DNA from 3 places in the Kitasatospora fiedleri genome. Region 3 is predicted to be linked to each of the others. Evidence: predicted binding sites of a transcription regulator. Region 3 holds the regulator's gene; each other region holds the start of a gene.

What was found. Region 3 encodes HrcA, which represses chaperone genes, less so after heat shock. Its sites were predicted from a motif close to TTNGCACTCNGNNNNNCNGAGTGCNAA; they were not measured.
Region 1: the regulator HrcA is predicted to act here: its motif matches at 1,493-1,519, upstream of groES (co-chaperone GroES).
Region 2: the regulator HrcA is predicted to act here: its motif matches at 1,216-1,242, upstream of groL (chaperonin GroEL).

Annotation. Positions count from the first base shown of each region.
Region 1 is NZ_OX419519.1:3,150,934-3,154,182, forward strand. Features, by position in the region: gene groL (chaperonin GroEL) at 1-930, opposite strand, end outside; gene groES (co-chaperone GroES) at 1,045-1,350, opposite strand; gene QMQ26_RS14435 (hypothetical protein) at 1,609-1,923, shown strand; gene QMQ26_RS14440 (class I SAM-dependent methyltransferase) at 1,946-3,124, shown strand; gene QMQ26_RS14445 (polysaccharide deacetylase family protein) at 3,100-3,249, opposite strand, start outside.
Region 2 is NZ_OX419519.1:4,357,940-4,361,188, forward strand. Features, by position in the region: gene QMQ26_RS20225 (MoaD/ThiS family protein) at 8-286, shown strand; gene QMQ26_RS20230 (cold-shock protein) at 869-1,075, shown strand; gene groL (chaperonin GroEL) at 1,399-3,021, shown strand; gene QMQ26_RS20240 (Uma2 family endonuclease) at 3,143-3,249, shown strand, end outside.
Region 3 is NZ_OX419519.1:2,527,790-2,531,038, forward strand. Features, by position in the region: gene dnaJ (molecular chaperone DnaJ) at 1-691, opposite strand, end outside; gene hrcA (heat-inducible transcriptional repressor HrcA) at 773-1,846, opposite strand; gene htpX (zinc metalloprotease HtpX) at 2,149-3,069, shown strand; gene pspAB (PspA-associated protein PspAB) at 3,170-3,249, shown strand, end outside.

The sequences.
Region 1 (3,249 bases), 620 kb from region 3:
GTCGAGCTTGAGGCCGACCTCCTCGGAGACGACCTGGCCGCCGGTGAGGGTGGCGATGTCGCCGAGGATGGCCTTGCGGCGGTCGCCGAAGCCGGGGGCCTTGACCGCGACCGCGTTGAAGGTGCCGCGGATCTTGTTGACCACCAGGGTGGAGAGGGCCTCGCCGTCGACGTCCTCGGCGATGATCAGCAGCGGGCGGGAGCCGCCGGCCTGCAGGACCTTCTCCAGCAGCGGCAGGAGCTCCTGGATGGAGGAGATCTTGCCCTGGTTGATCAGGACGTACGGGTCCTCCAGGACGGCTTCCTGGCGCTCCGCGTCGGTGACGAAGTACGGGGACAGGTAGCCCTTGTCGAACTGCATGCCCTCGGTGAACTCGAGCTCGACGCCGAAGGTGTTGGACTCCTCGACGGTGATCACACCGTCCTTGCCGACCTTGTCGATCGCCTCGGCGATCAGCTCGCCGACCTGGGTGTCCTGGGCGGAGAGGGAGGCGACGGCGGCGATGTCGTCCTTGCCCTCGATCTCGCGGGCCACCGAGAGCAGGTGCTCGGAGACGGCGGCGACGGCCTTGTCGATGCCCTTCTTCAGGGCGGCCGGGCCGGCGCCCGCGGCGACGTTGCGCAGGCCCTCGTTGACCAGGGCCTGGGCGAGCACGGTGGCGGTGGTGGTGCCGTCGCCCGCGACGTCGTTGGTCTTGGTGGCGACCTCCTTGACCAGCTGCGCGCCGAGGTTCTCGTACGGGTCGTCGAGCTCGACCTCGCGGGCGATGGTCACACCGTCGTTGGTGATGGTGGGGGCGCCGAACTTCTTGTCGATGACGACGTTGCGGCCCTTGGGGCCGATGGTCACCTTGACGGTGTCGGCCAGCTTGTTGACGCCGCGCTCCAGCGAGCGGCGGGCGTCCTCGTCGAACTGCAGGGTCTTCGCCATGATCCCGTTTCCTCAGGGGTAGGTCTGCGTACGTGGAGCAACAACCGCGCCCCGGGCCCCTGTCAGTGCGACACGGATCCGGGGCGGGCTGGGACGTCTACTGGTCGGACGTCTTTACTTCTCGATGATCGCGAGGACGTCGCGGGCCGAGAGGACGAGGTACTCCTCGCCCTGGTACTTCACCTCGGTGCCGCCGTACTTCGAGTACAGGACGATGTCACCGACGGCGACGTCGAGCGGCAGACGCTGACCGTCCTCGAAGCGGCCCGGGCCGACGGCCAGGACGACGCCCTCCTGGGGCTTCTCCTTGGCGGTGTCCGGGATCACCAGGCCGGAGGCGGTGGTGGTCTCGGCGTCGAGCGGCTGGACCACGATGCGGTCCTCGAGCGGCTTGATGGCAACCTTGCTGCTGGTGGTCACGTCCGAGCTCCCCTTCGGAGATTACGGGGTTGTCTAACAGGTAGGTGGCGATTGCGCGCGGCCGCCGTCGCGGGGGTCGGACACGCTTCATCGCGTTAGCACTCTCCCTGGGGGGAGTGCCAGGTACGACCTTAGGACGCGGTTAGCACTCAGTCAACCAGAGTGCCAACGGAGTCGGGCCCGAGTTTCCGTTCGACCCGGTCGGTTCCGAGTACGGGTACTCAGGCGGCGCGCGAATTCCCTTGCCACGATGGGGGCATGACGAAGAAGCGCCCGTCCACCGGGCGGGACGTGTGGCACGCGGTGTGGCTGCTGGCGCTGGCGGTGCCGCTGCTGTGCGCGGTGCCCTACGCGGTCATGGTGCTGGTGTTCGCGCTGGGCGGGGCCGGGGAGCGCGGGGGCGGGGCGGGCCTGGCGGTGCTGCTGTGCGGCGCGGTGGCGGCGCTGGGGCTGGGGGTGCCGGCGGTGTCGGTGGTGGTGACCGCCCGGCGGGGCTACCGGATCGCGCCGGTGGTGGTGGGGCTGGCCGGGCCCGCGCTGGCGGCGGCCGTGCTCGCGGTACTGGCGCGCTGACCGGAGCCGTGACAATGGTGCGGTGGAGATCGAGTCGTTCCGGGCGCTGCTGACCGAGCAGGGGCAGGCGCTGCTGGCCGAGTTGCGGGGGTTCACGGCGGCCGGGGAGCTGGCGCTGGCGACCAGGCTGCGGCGGGAGTACCCGGCGGAGCTGGTGCGGGCGGCGTTCGAGCAGGCCCGGCTGCGGCAGCGGGCGGAGGCGAAGTTCGGGGCGGACGCCGCGTCGATGTACTTCACCCAGCACGGGGTGGAGCAGGCGACCAGGCGGTCGGTCGCCGAGTGGCGGGCGGGGCGGTTCGCGGCGCTGGGGGTGCGGCGGCTGGCCGACCTGTGCTGCGGGATCGGCGGGGACGCGATCGCGCTGGCCCGGGCCGGGATCGCGGTGCTGGCGGTGGACCGGGACGAGCTGACCTGCGAGGTGGCGCGGGCGAACGCGGCGGCGCTGGGCGTGGCGGAGCTGGTCGAGGTGCGCCGCGCGGACGTCGCGGACGTCGACGCCGCGGGCTTCGACGCGGTGTTCACCGACCCGGCGCGGCGCACCTCGAAGGGCCGGGTGTTCGACCCGGAGGCGTACTCGCCGCCGCTGTCCTGGGCGGTGGAGGCGGCCCGACGCACCCCGTTCGGGGCGTTGAAGGTGGCGCCGGGCATCCCGCACGAGCTGGTGCCGGCGGGCGCCGAGGCGGAGTGGGTGTCGGACCGCGGCGAGGTGAAGGAGGCGGTGCTGTGGTTCGGCACGGCCGCCGCCGAGCCGTACCGGGCGACGCTGCTGCCGGGCCCGCACTCGCTGTCCGGCGGCGCGCTGCCGGACCCGCCGGTGGGCCCGGTGGGCCGCTACCTGTACGAGCCGGACGGGGCGGTGATCCGGGGCCGGATGGTCGCGGAGGTGGCGGAGCTGACAGGCGGCCGGCTGATCGACCCGATGATCGCGTACGTCACCTCGGACGAGCTGCGCCCGACGCCGTACGCGCAGGCGTACGAGCTGACCGACGTGCTGCCGTTCCAGGTCAAGCGGTTGCGGGCGCTGGTGCGGGAGCGCCGGATCGGCACCGTGGTGGTCAAGAAGCGCGGGGCGTCGGTGGTGCCGGAGGAGCTGCGGCGGCAGCTGAAGCCGGCCGGGCCGAACGCGGTGACGGTGATCGTGGCCCGGACGGCGGCCGGGCCGGTGATGATGCTGGGTCAGCCGGTCGGCCGGGCCAGGTAGTCGTCGAGGCGGGCGACCGCGAAGCCCTGCTCCTGGATCCGGGCGAGCAGTTCGCCGAACATCCCGGTCATGGTCTCGCCCTTGAGCTCGGAGGGGCCGCGGAAGTGGGCCAGGATGATGTCGCC
Region 2 (3,249 bases), 1.8 Mb from region 3:
GCACCGCATGAGCGCCACCGTCCGCATCCCGACCATCCTGCGCACCTACACCGGCGGCGCCGCCGAGGTGACCGCCGAGGGCGCCACCCTGGCCGCCGTCATCGCGGACCTGGAGGCGCACCACGCCGGCATCGCCGCCCGGCTGCTGGACGACGGCGGCAAGCTGCGCCGCTTCGTCAACGTGTACGTGAACGACGACGACGTGCGCTTCGCCGAGGGCCTGGAGACCGAGATCAAGGACGGCGCCTCGGTGTCGATCATTCCGGCGGTGGCCGGCGGCTGCTGACCCGGCCCGCATTCCCGCAGCCGCCGCCCGGTCCGGAATTCAATTACCCGGACCGGGCGGCGGCTCCGTGCGTAACCGGGCGGCGGCTCCGTGCGTACCGCGGTCAATGGGCCGCGCACCTGCGGTTATCCCGTCCGGCGGGCCGCCGGAATTCCGCCGGAGCCCGGGGAGTAGAGTGCCGGGCAGGGCTGTTCCCCTCCCCGGCCCGGTTCAATCCTCGATTACCGCACCGCGCCCCGCCCGGCCGGGCCGCCTTCCGTCCCGCGCCCCGAGACGTGCGCCGGGCGGCTTTCCCCGCCTTCTGTCAGGCCGCCGTCAGAATTGTTCCGGCGTTTTGCGGTGACGCGTCCGTTATGTCCCGCCGCAATTGTCGGCGGATGCGCCTTTCGCCCGGGACATCCCCCGCCGGGTGGCGGGTTTCCCCGGAAATTGGGCCTGTTGCAGAGGGCGCATATCCGGATACATTCAGCCGCGACAGAGGCTGCGCCGTACGGGGGGAGTCCCCAGGCCGGTCTTCCAGACCTCCGGGTCCGCGTCCTGCGGATCTCTGAAGGGCCCAGCACAGCACAAGGGGAGTTCGGAATGGCTCAGGGCACCGTCAAGTGGTTCAACGCCGAGAAGGGCTACGGCTTCATCGCGGTCGACGGTGGAGCGGACGTGTTCGTCCACTACAGCGCGATCCAGATGGACGGCTACCGCACCCTGGAAGAGGGCCAGCGGGTCGAGTTCGAGATCTCGCAGGGTCAGAAGGGTCCGCAGGCCGACATGGTCCGCGCCGCCGGCGCCTGACGGCCCCGGCGGACCCGCACGCACCGAAACCGCAGGCCCGCCCCCGACGCGACGCGTCCGGGGCGGGCCTGCGGCCTTTCCGGGGCCGCCCGGACCGCCCGCGGGTTTCCCGGCGGGACGGTCGGCGGGGGCCGAATGGGCTTGCACTCGCCACCCCAGAGTGCTAATCATTGGCGTTAGCACTCACAGCGTGAGAGTGACAAACGGACCGGGCCGGTGAGGCCCCGGAAGCGGTAGGGGAAGGGACCCCCGCTCTCCTGGGCCGTCCGTCGCGGGCACCCCTTGGTCCGAGCAGTCGACCGTGTCCCGGAGGACCACTTCTGATGGCCAAGATCATCGCCTTTGACGAGGAAGCCCGCCGCGGCCTTGAGCGTGGCATGAACCAGCTTGCCGACGCCGTGAAGGTCACGCTCGGCCCCAAGGGTCGCAACGTCGTCCTGGAGAAGAAGTGGGGCGCCCCCACGATCACCAACGACGGTGTCTCCATCGCCAAGGAGATCGAGCTCGAGGACCCGTACGAGAAGATCGGCGCCGAGCTGGTCAAGGAGGTCGCCAAGAAGACCGACGACGTCGCGGGTGACGGCACCACCACCGCCACCGTGCTCGCCCAGGCGCTCGTCCGCGAGGGTCTGCGCAACGTCGCCGCCGGCGCCAACCCGATGGCCCTCAAGCGCGGCATCGAGAAGGCCGTCGCCGCCGTCTCCGACCAGCTGCTGGCCCAGGCCAAGGACGTGGAGACCAAGGAGCAGATCGCCTCCACCGCCTCCATCTCGGCCGCCGACACCCAGATCGGCGAGCTCATCGCCGAGGCCATGGACAAGGTCGGCAAGGAAGGCGTCATCACCGTCGAGGAGAGCAACACCTTCGGCCTGGAGCTTGAGCTCACCGAGGGCATGCGCTTCGACAAGGGCTACATCTCCGCCTACTTCGCCACCGACCTGGAGCGCATGGAGGCGAGCTTCGAGGACCCGTACATCCTCATCGCCAACTCCAAGATCTCCTCGGTCAAGGACCTCCTCCCGCTGCTGGAGAAGGTCATGCAGAGCGGCAAGCCGCTCGTCATCATCGCCGAGGACGTTGAGGGCGAGGCCCTCTCCACCCTGGTCGTGAACAAGATCCGCGGCACCTTCAAGTCCGTCGCCGTCAAGGCCCCGGGCTTCGGCGACCGCCGCAAGGCCATGCTCGGCGACATCGCCATCCTGACCGGCGGCACCGTGATCTCCGAGGAGGTCGGCCTCAAGCTCGAGAACGCCGGCCTGGACCTGCTGGGCACCGCCCGCAAGGTCGTCATCACCAAGGACGAGACCACCATCGTCGACGGCGGCGGCGACAGCGACCAGGTCGCCGGCCGGGTCAACCAGATCCGCGCCGAGATCGAGAACTCCGACTCGGACTACGACCGCGAGAAGCTCCAGGAGCGCCTGGCGAAGCTCGCGGGCGGCGTGGCCGTCATCAAGGCCGGCGCCGCGACCGAGGTCGAGCTCAAGGAGCGCAAGCACCGCATCGAGGACGCGGTGCGCAACGCCAAGGCCGCCGTCGAGGAGGGCATCGTCGCCGGTGGTGGCGTCGCCCTGCTCCAGGCCGGTGTCGCGTTCGAGAAGCTGGAGCTGGAGGGCGACGAGGCCACCGGTGCCAACATCGTCCGCGTGGCCCTGGAGGCCCCGATCAAGCAGATCGCCACCAACGCCGGCCTCGAGGGCGGCGTCGTGGTCGAGAAGGTCCGCAACCTGCCCGCCGGCCACGGCCTGAACGCCGCGACCAACGAGTACGTCGACCTGATCGCCTCCGGCATCATCGACCCCGCCAAGGTCACCCGCTCCGCCCTGCAGAACGCCGCCTCCATCGCGGCGCTCTTCCTCACCACCGAGGCCGTCATCGCCGACAAGCCGGAGAAGGCCGCCGCGGCCGCCGGCGGCGGCATGCCGGGCGGTGACATGGACTTCTGATCCGACCGCCGGTTCCCACCGGCCCGGATCGGTCAGTCTCACGCCGCGAGGGCGGCCTCCTTCGGGAGGCCGCCCTCGCGGCGTTCTCGCCGGGGTCACCCCTTCGTGGGACGCTGGGGCCATGGACGGTTTCGGCGGCTTCGGGCCCGACTACCTTGAGGGCGAACAGCGTCATGAGGAAGAGGGGAGGCCGACGATGGCGGTCATGGCGGTCGAGTCGGACCAGCA
Region 3 (3,249 bases):
GGATGCGGGTGCCGTTGTCGACACCGGCCGGGATCTTGACCGTGAGGGTGCGGCGGGCGCGGACCCGGCCGTCGCCGGCGCACTCGGGGCACGGGGTGGGGACGACGGTGCCGAAGCCCTGGCACTGCGGGCAGGGGCGGGAGGTCATGACCTGGCCCAGGAAGGACCGGGTGACCTGGGAGACCTCGCCCTTGCCGCGGCACATGTCGCAGGTCTGCGCGGAGGTGCCGGGCGCGGCGCCCTCGCCGTTGCAGGTGGTGCAGGTGACGGCGGTGTCGACCTGGAGTTCCTTGGTGGTGCCGAACGCGGCCTCCTCCAGGGTGATCTCCAGCCGGATCATGGCGTCCTGGCCGCGGCGGGTGCGCGAACGGGGGCCGCGCTGGCCGGTCGCGGCGCCGAAGAAGGCGTCCATGATGTCGGAGAAGCCGAACCCGGCCGCGCCCGCGCCGAAGCCGCCCGCGCCGCCGCCGTTCGGCGACAGCGGGTCGCCGCCGAGGTCGTAGACCTGACGCTTCTGCGGGTCGGAGAGCACCTCGTAGGCGGCGTTGATCTCCTTGAACCGCTCCTGCGTCTTCGGGTCCGGGTTGACGTCCGGGTGCAGTTCACGGGCGAGGCGCCGGAACGCCTTCTTGATCTCGTCCTGCCCCGCGTCGCGTCGGACGCCGAGTACCGCGTAGTAGTCCGTGGCCACCAAATGCTCCGGTTTGTTCCGCCTCTAGAAGTGCCTGCGACAGCACGCTGCTTGTTGCGCCGTTCCGCTGCGGCCGCGCCGTTACGACTCCGCCAGGATCTGGCCGACGTACCGTGCCACCGCGCGCACCGCCCCCATTGTGCCCGGGTAATCCATCCGGGTCGGACCGATCACTCCCAGCTTTGCCACGCTCTGGTCGCCCGAACCGTAACCGACCGAGACCACCGACGTGGAATTGAGCCCCTCGTGCGCGATCTCGTGGCCGATCCGGACCGTCATCGCCGAGTCCGCCGTCTCGCCCAGCAGGCGCAACAGCACCACCTGCTCCTCCAGCGCCTCCAGGACCGGCCGGATGGTGAGCGGGAAGTCATGGCCGAAACGCGTCAGGTTGGCGGTGCCCGCCAGCATGATCCGTTCCTCGTTCTGTTCGGCCAGCGCCTCGAACAGGACCGTCAGCACGGTGCTGACGGCGGGCCGGTCGGCGGGCTCGAAGCTCGCCGGCAGGTCCTCCAGGACGGTCGGCACCTCGGGCAGCCGGCAGCCGCCCGCCATGCCGTTGAGCCTGGCCCGCAGGTCGCCGAGCAGGGCCTCGCCGACCGGGGCCGGGCAGTCGGCCATGCGCTGTTCGACCCGGCCGGTGTTGGTGATCAGCACCAGCATCAGCTTGGTCGGGGTGAGCGACACCAGTTCGATGTGCCGCACGGTGGAGCGGGTCAGCGACGGGTACTGGACCACCGCGACCTGCCGGGTGAGCTGGGCGAGCAGCCGCACCGTCCGGGCCACCACGTCGTCCAGGTCGACCGCGCCCTCCAGGAAGTGCCGGATCGCCCGGCGCTCGGGGGCGGTCATCGGCTTGACCTCGGCGAGCCGGTCGACGAAGAGCCGGTAGCCCTTGTCGGTGGGGATCCGGCCCGCGCTGGTGTGCGGCTGGTGGATGTACCCGTCGTCCTCCAGCGCGGACATGTCGTTGCGGACCGTGGCCGGGGAGACGCCGAGGTTGTGCCGCTCCACCAGGGCCTTGGAGCCGACCGGCTCCTCGGTGCCCACGTAGTCCTGGACGATCGCCCGGAGCACCGCGAGGCGCCGCTCGTCGAGCGGACGGGCGGTCGGGCGCGTGTCGATCAGTCGGCCGTCGGGCTTGCCGTCGTCCGGCATGGGGCACGCACCTCCGTCGTCGTCCGTTGACCCGGTGTCTGACCCGGCTTGGCACTCCACTGGTCAGAGTGCCAGGACCGTACCTGCCAGTGTACGGCCCGGGCCTGACGGCAGGAACGGTCCGCCCCCGTGATCCTCGACCGAAGGACCGGCGACGCGCCCGGGACGTGTCGCTTTCCCACCGAATTCCCATCGTTTCGGATGGTGCCCGCGGGGCCGCCCGGTGGCAGCATCGAAGGCGAGCGGGGCGGACGGCGCGGCAGCGCGGTCCGGCACCGCGCGAGGCACGAGGAGGAGCAGCGATGTCGGTGCCACAGCACTCCAGGTTCACCCCCGACCGCGGGCTGACCGGCCGGATGGTCACCACCATGTTCCTGATCGGGCTGGTCTACGTCGGCTTCACCGGCCTGCTGATCGTGCTGCTGCGCGGCGCCTGGCCGCTGGTGGTGCTGATCTCCGGCGGCCTGTTCGTCGCGCAGTTCTGGTTCTCCGACAAGATCACCGAACGGGCGATGGGCGCCCACCAGGTCACCCCCGAGCAGTACCCGCAGCTGCACGGCGCGGTCGACCGGCTGTGCGCGCTGGCCGACATGCCCAAGCCGCGGGTCGCGGTCGCCGACAACGACATGCCCAACGCCTTCGCCACCGGCCGCAACCCGCAGAACGCGGTGATCTGCGTGACCACCGGCCTGCTGCGCCGGCTGGAGCCGGAGGAACTGGAGGGCGTACTGGCCCACGAGCTGTCGCACGTCGCGCACCGGGACGTCGCGGTGATGACGGTGGCCGGGTTCCTCGGCGTGCTGGCCGGCGCGATGACCAGGATCGCCCTGTACGGCGGCATGATGGGCGGCGGCAACCGCAACAGCAACGACCAGAACGCGGCGATCGCCATGGTGCTGATCCCGCTGGCCTCGATGGTGGTCTACGCGATCAGCTTCCTGCTCACCAGGCTGCTGTCCCGCTACCGCGAGCTGGCCGCCGACCGGGCCGCCGCCCAGCTGACCGGCCGGCCCGCCGCGCTGGCCTCGGCGCTGACCAAGGTGACCGGGCAGATCGGCGCCATCCCGACCAAGGACCTGCGCAAGGCCCAGCCGTACAACGCCTTCTACTTCGCCCCGGCGCTGAGCGCCAGGGAGACCGCCTCCCAGCTGCTCTCCACCCACCCCTCGCTGGAGCAGCGCCTCGCCCAGCTGCGGAAGGTCTCCGACGAGCTCGGGCACTGAGCCCGCCCCCGCCGGAGCCACCCACCTCGGCCACCGCAGTCACGGAAATCACCGAAGTCACTCGAAGTCACTCCAAGTCACCGAAGAAGGAGCTCGCGGCGTGGGATTCCTGGACGCCCTGTTCGGCCGGACCAAGCCGGTGAAGCCCGACCTCGACCAGCTGTTCGGCATCCCGTCGGC